2 linked regions of the Variovorax paradoxus B4 genome follow. The protein of the gene in region 1 interacts with the protein of each later gene in a pairwise test. Links are inferred from orthologs where the notes say so. Each region holds a gene or a part of one and is shown on either strand. Other genes may lie near its edges. The genes, in order: cysK and epsC.

Evidence for each region.
Region 2: the proteins of cysK (region 1) and epsC interact in binary tests that used the Escherichia coli proteins (3 or more experiments, as listed by UniProt). The link is inferred for Variovorax paradoxus B4 from one-to-one orthologs.

Annotation. Positions count from the first base shown.
Region 1 is NC_022247.1:1,022,388-1,025,529, forward strand. The notes cover bases 172-3,076. They hold cysK (cysteine synthase A), read right to left. Parts: upstream 2,132-3,076; coding sequence 1,211-2,131; downstream 172-1,210. Other genes in these bases: VAPA_RS04580 (NAD(P)/FAD-dependent oxidoreductase), read right to left, coding at 172-1,138; VAPA_RS04590 (MarR family winged helix-turn-helix transcriptional regulator), read left to right, coding at 2,731-3,076. Outside these bases: more of VAPA_RS04580, read right to left, coding at 1-171; more of VAPA_RS04590, read left to right, coding at 3,077-3,142.
Region 2 is NC_022247.1:2,734,378-2,737,453, reverse strand. Bases 123-2,961 are described here. They hold epsC (serine O-acetyltransferase EpsC), read right to left. Parts: upstream 2,080-2,961; coding sequence 1,165-2,079; downstream 123-1,164. Other genes in these bases: VAPA_RS12690 (O-acetylhomoserine aminocarboxypropyltransferase/cysteine synthase family protein), read right to left, coding at 2,498-2,961; VAPA_RS12695 (TOBE domain-containing protein), read right to left, coding at 2,220-2,435; VAPA_RS12705 (NAD(P)/FAD-dependent oxidoreductase), read right to left, coding at 123-1,092. Also shown: more of VAPA_RS12705, read right to left, coding at 1-122; more of VAPA_RS12690, read right to left, coding at 2,962-3,076.

The sequences.
Region 1 (3,142 bases):
CGATGCCCGCGTTGGCGTTGCGCTCGTTGCGCGAATACTGGCTCATGCCGTTGGTGACCACGCGGCCGGGCTCGCTGGTGGCCGCCACCACGGTGCCGCCGGGGCACATGCAGAAGCTGTAGACCGAGCGGCCGTTGCTCGCGTGGTGCACCAGCTTGTAGTCGGCCGCGCCGAGCAGCGGATGGCCCGCATGGCGGCCCCAGCGCGCGCGGTCGATCAGGCCCTGCGGATGCTCGACGCGAAAGCCGATGGAAAACGGCTTGGCCTCGATGTGCACGCCGCGCGCGTGCAGCATGGCGAAGGTGTCGCGCGAGCTGTGGCCGAGCGCCATCACCACGTGGTCGGCGCGCAGCTCGCTGCTGGTGCCGGTGGCCTGGTCGAGCACGGTGAGGCCGCGAAGCTGCTTGCCGCCGGGGCCGCCTTCGATCTGCACGTCGGTCACGCGCTGCTCGAAGCGGATCTCGCCGCCGAGCGCGACGATCTGCTCGCGGATGTTCTCCACCACCTTCACCAGCTTGAAGGTGCCGATGTGCGGATGCGCGACGTAAAGGATCTCGGGCGGTGCGCCGGCCTTCACGAACTCTTCCATCACCTTGCGGCCGAGGAAGCGCGGGTCCTTGATCTGGCTGTAGAGCTTGCCGTCGGAGAAGGTGCCGGCCCCGCCTTCGCCGAACTGCACGTTCGACTCGGGGTTGAGCACGCTCTTGCGCCACAGGCCCCAGGTGTCGCGGGTGCGCTGGCGCACGGTCTTGCCGCGCTCGAGCACGATGGGTTTGAAGCCCATCTTCGCGAGCATCAGCGCCGCAAAGATGCCGCAGGGGCCGAAACCGATCACCACCGGCCGGGGCGCGCCTTCGGGTGCCTGCGCGGGCGGCGTGTAGCGCATGTCGGGCGCGGCCTGGATGTGCGGATGGCCGGCATGCCTGGCGAGCAGCGCGGCTTCGAGCCCGGCGTCGGCCAGCTGCACGTCGACGATGTAGACCTGCAGCAGCTGCGGCTTGCGCGCGTCGAAGCTGCGCTTGAACACCTTGAACTCGCGCACGCTGGAAACCGGCGTGTCGAGGGCGGTGGCAATGGCTTGGGGGAGGGCCGCGTCGTCGTGGTCGAGCGGCAGTTTGATTTCGGAGAGTCTCAGCATGTCGGTGTGGCTTGTGGTTATCAAGCAGGCCGCAGATTTTACGCGCCCGGGGCGCTATGAAAGAGATAGCTGTCAGCTCGGGAGGAAGCCTTCGACCGAGAGGTAGCGCTCGCCGGTGTCGTAGTTGAAGCCCAACACCACCGCATCGGGTGCCAGCGTGGGCAGCTTCTGCGCGATGGCCGCGAGCGTGGCGCCGGAGGAAATGCCCACCAGCATGCCTTCCTCGACCGCGCAGCGGCGGGCCATTTCGCGCGCCGGTTCGGCGTCGACCTGCAGCACGCCGTCGAGCAGCGAGGTGTCGAGGTTCTTCGGGATGAAGCCCGCGCCAATGCCCTGGATCGGGTGCGGCGAGGGCTGGCCGCCCGAGATCACCGGCGAGGCCACCGGCTCCACCGCGAACACCTGCAGCTTCGGCCACTTCTTCTTGAGCACCCGCGCCACGCCCGTGATGTGGCCGCCGGTGCCCACGCCGGTGATCAGCACGTCGATGCCGTCGGGGAAGTCGGCCGCGATCTCCTCGGCCGTGGTGCGCATGTGCACGTCGACGTTGGCGGGGTTGTTGAACTGCTGCGGCATCCACGCGCCCGGCGTGCCGGCCACGATTTCCTCGGCACGCGCAATGGAGGCCTTCATGCCGCCGGCGCGCGGCGTCAGGTCGAAAGTGGCGCCGTAGGCGAGCATGAGGCGGCGGCGCTCCACCGACATGCTGTCGGGCATCACGAGGATCAGCTTGTAGCCCTTGACGGCCGCGACCATCGCCAGGCCGATGCCGGTGTTGCCCGAGGTGGGCTCCACGATGGTGCCGCCGGGCTTCAGTGCGCCGGATTTCTCGGCGTCTTCCACCATCGACAGCGCGATGCGGTCCTTGATGGAGCCGCCGGGGTTCGCGCGTTCGGACTTGATCCACACCTGCTGCTTCGCATTGCCGAACAGGCGGTTGATGCGGATGTGCGGCGTGTTGCCGATGGTCTGGAGGATGTTCTGGGCCTTCATTGGATCTCCTTGGGCATTGTTGGGGGACAGGTCAGCTCGGTCGAAGCGCCATTGTGTGATGGACCGCGCCCGCATGCGAGGGCAAGGAGCGATAATCCCATGCGTGAAGCACGCCAGACCGCCGCTGGTGCAAGCCCGAAAGGGGCGACGCCGCAAGGCGCCGCGTCGAAAGACCGCACTGGAGGAACGTCCGGACTGCACAGGACAGCGCAGGAGTTAACGACTCTCCACCGTGAGGTGAGGATCAGAGCAACAGAGACGAGCCGATTGAGTTCGGGTGAAACGGGCAATCTCTGCGCGCAGCAACACCAAGTAGGCCAGTATCGAGGTGGTTCCGCTGAGCTGGCGGGTAGGTGGCATCGAGCCGTTTGGCGACAAGCGGCCCAGAGTAATGGCGGTCACGTTGGGGGCAACTCCAACGCACAGAATCCGGCTTATCGGCGGGCTTCACACTTTTCTTTCTTCTCCCTGATTTCTTCCGTGGAGTTCTTCCTCCATGGGGCGCGCCCGCGGCGTTGCGCGGGTTGCTGCGGCGCGTCCGTGCATCGTTGCGGGTTTTTCCCTACAATAGATAGCAAGCTAACTAATTGGAGGGAGCCATGTCCCACATCTCGAAGACGCGCGAAGCCGCGCTGATGTCGCTCGGCACGGCGCTCTCGCCGCTGCAGCGCGGCTATCGGGCCGCGGCCGACAAGGCGGTGGCGCACGTGGGCCTTTCGCAGTCGCTGGCGTGGCCGATCGTGGTGATCGGCCGCATGCACGGCGGGGTGCGCCAGGGCGTGCTCGCCGAGGCGCTGGGCATCGAGGGGCCTTCGCTGGTGCGCTCGATCGACCAGCTGGTGGAGGCGGGCTTCGTCGAGCGCCGCGAAGACCCGGCCGACCGCCGGGCCAAGACGCTGCATCTCACGCCGGCCGGCGAGGCCGCCTGCCAGCCCATCGAGGCCGCGCTGCGCGGCTTGCGCGCCACGCTGTTCGACGGCGTGCCGGACGACGACATTGCCGCCTGCCTGC
Region 2 (3,076 bases), 1.7 Mb from region 1 along the record:
ATACTCCCGCGGTCCCTTGCGCATCATGGCCTCGAAGCTCTCGCGCACGGGCGCCAGTTCGGCCGGCCGGTCGAGCGCGGTGGCCACCAGCGCGGCGCCGTCGAAGGCGCTGTGCATCGCAAGGTAAACGCCCGACGAGAACATCGGGTCGATGAAGGTGAAGGCGTCGCCCAGCATCAGGTAGCGGTCGCCCGTCGCGTGGGTGCTCGAATACGAGAAATTGCCGGTGGCGTGCACCGCGTCGTCGACCAGCGTGGCGTGCTTCAGGCGGTCCACCAGCACCGGACAGAGCGCGATGGTGTCGTGGAAGAAGTCCTTCAGCGGCTTCTCGCGCGTCTTCAGGTAGTACGGCCAGCAGACCGCGCCCACACTGGTGGTTCCGTCCGCCAGCGGAATGAACCAGAACCAGCCGTGCGCAAACCAGCAGATGCTGATGTTGCCTTCCTTCTTGCCCTCGAGCCGCTCGGCGTTGGTGAAGTGACCGAACAGCGCGGTGCTGTTGTGGTCGGGGTTCTTTTCCTTGCAGCGGAATTTGTTGGCCAGCAGCGTGTCGCGCCCCGTGGCATCGACCACGAAGCGGGCGCGCCAGCTGCGCCTGGCTCCGTCGTCCATCTCGGCCCGCACCGTGGCACCGTCGGCATCGAAGGCCACGTCGCGCACCTTGCAGCCTTCGAGCGTCTGCGCGCCGCGCGTGGCGGCATTGCGGAACAACAGCTCGTCGAGTTCCGAGCGGCGCACCTGCCAGGCGGAATCGAGCGACTTGTCCCAGCCCTCGGCAAAGTCCACGTAGCTGCGGTGCTCGTGTTCCGGCGAGACGAACTCGATGCCGAACTTGGGCATGCCGATCTTCTCGACCTGGTCGCGCACGCCAAGCTTGTCGAAGAGTTCCACGTTGGCCGGCAGCAGCGATTCGCCGATGTGAAAGCGCGGGTGATGCTCCTTTTCGAGCAGCACCACCTTGCGGCCCTGCTGCGCGAGCAGCGCCGAGATCGTGGAGCCCGCAGGTCCGCCGCCGATCACGAGTACGTCGCAGGAATCGTCGGCCGCGGGGGGCATGGAAGAAGCGGAGGAAGTGGCTTGAGGCAAGGACATGCGGAGGCAAGCTACAGAGTTGACAACGGGGAAGCATAGCGCGGCCGCCGATGCCCGGCCTCCGGGGGATTCCTATGGCGCGCTGGCCTTGGGCGCGTTCTGCAGGCTGGCCTGCGTCACGCTCGCGCCCGCGGGCACGTCGTCGGTGATCCACACGTTGCCGCCGATGACTGCGCCCTTGCCCAGCGTCACGCGCCCGAGGATGGTGGCGCCGGCATAGATCACCACGTCGTCCTCCACCACCGGGTGGCGCGGCAGGCCCTTCTGCAGATTGCCCTCGGCATCGGTCGGAAAGCGCTTGGCACCCAGCGTCACGGCCTGGTACAGGCGCACGCGCTTGCCGATGACCGCCGTCTCGCCGATCACCACGCCCGTGCCATGGTCCATGAAGAAGCCCGCATCGATCTGCGCACCGGGGTGGATGTCGATGCCGGTCTGCGCATGCGCGAGCTCGGCCACGATGCGTGCCAACAGCGGCAGCCCGAGCTTGTAGAGCTCGTGCGCCAGCCGGTGGTGGATCATCGCGAGCACGCCCGGGTAGCACAGCAGCACCTCGTCCACGCTGCGTGCCGCCGGGTCGCCCTGGTAGGCGGCGAGCACGTCGGTGTCGAGCAGGCGGCGCAGCTGCGGCAGCGCGCTCGCGAACCGGCGGATGGCCTCGGCGGCAACACCGTCGATCTCGCTCGAGGGGCGTGGCTCGTGGCGGGCGTTGTAGCCGAGCTCCAGCCGCGCCTGCACCAGCAGCGCCTGCAAGGCAGTGTTCAGTGAGTGGCCGACGTAGAAATCCTCGCTCTCATGGCGCAGTTCCGGCGGCCCGAGCCGCATCGGAAAGAGCGCGCCCTTGAGCGACTCCACGATTTGCGCAAGCGCGTCGCGCGACGGAAACTCGCGCGTGCCGGGCTCGCGCGAGCGGCGCTGGGAGTCGCGCCACTCTTCGCGCGCGGCATGCAGCGCGCGCACGATGTCGCCTACTTCGAAATTGGCCATGGCTTTCTCTCCGGGCGTTTTGTACACCACACTGTAGAAGCCCGCGGCTGATGTGCCAAGAACTGAAAACCCGGCTCCTGCAACTGGAAAAAAACCCGGCGCCAACGCGGCGCCGGGTTGTTCGCGAGCCCGAGGGTCCGTCAGAGCTTGGCGATCGAAACCTCCGTGGACTTCACGAGCGCGACCACGTCGGAGCCCACCTTGAGCTGCAGCTCGTCGACCGAGCGCGTGGTGATGACCGAGGTCACGATGCCCCAGGCGGTTTCGACATCGACCTCGGAGACGACGTCGCCGCGGATGATCTCGCGGACCTTGCCCTTGAACTGGTTGCGGACGTTGATGGCTTGAATGGACATGATGTTTCTTTCTCTTTGGGGTTGAAGGAAGGGTTCGGGCAGGAGAAACAAGGGCAAGGCGGTCATCCGGCGGCGGCAGCCAGCGCCTGGTCGAGGTCGGCGACCAGGTCGTCGATGTGCTCGATGCCGACCGACAGGCGCACGGTGTCTTCCGTGACGCCGGCCCGAGCCAGCTCTTCGGGCGAGAGCTGCCGGTGCGTGGTGGAGGCCGGGTGCGTCGCCAGCGAGCGCACGTCGCCGATGTTCACGAGCCGCGTGAAGAGCTTCAGCGCATCGAGGAACTTCGCCCCGCCCTCGCGGCCGCTTCCGATGCCGAAGGTCAGCACGCCGCTGGACCTGCCGCCGAAGTACTTCTTCGCCAATGCATGGTCGGGATGGTCTTCGAGCGCCGCGTAGTTGACCCAGTTGACGGCCTTGTGCGTCTTCAAGTGCTGGGCCACAGAGAGCGCATTGCTGCTGATGCGGTCCATGCGCAGTGCCAGCGTCTCGATGCCCTGCAGGATCAGGAAGGCGTTGAACGGCGAGATGGCCGCTCCCGTGTTGCGCAGCGGCACCACGCGCGCGCGGCCGATGTAGGCGGCAGGGCCCAGCGCTTCGGTGTAGACCACACCGTGGTAGCTCACGTCGGGTTCGTTCAGGCG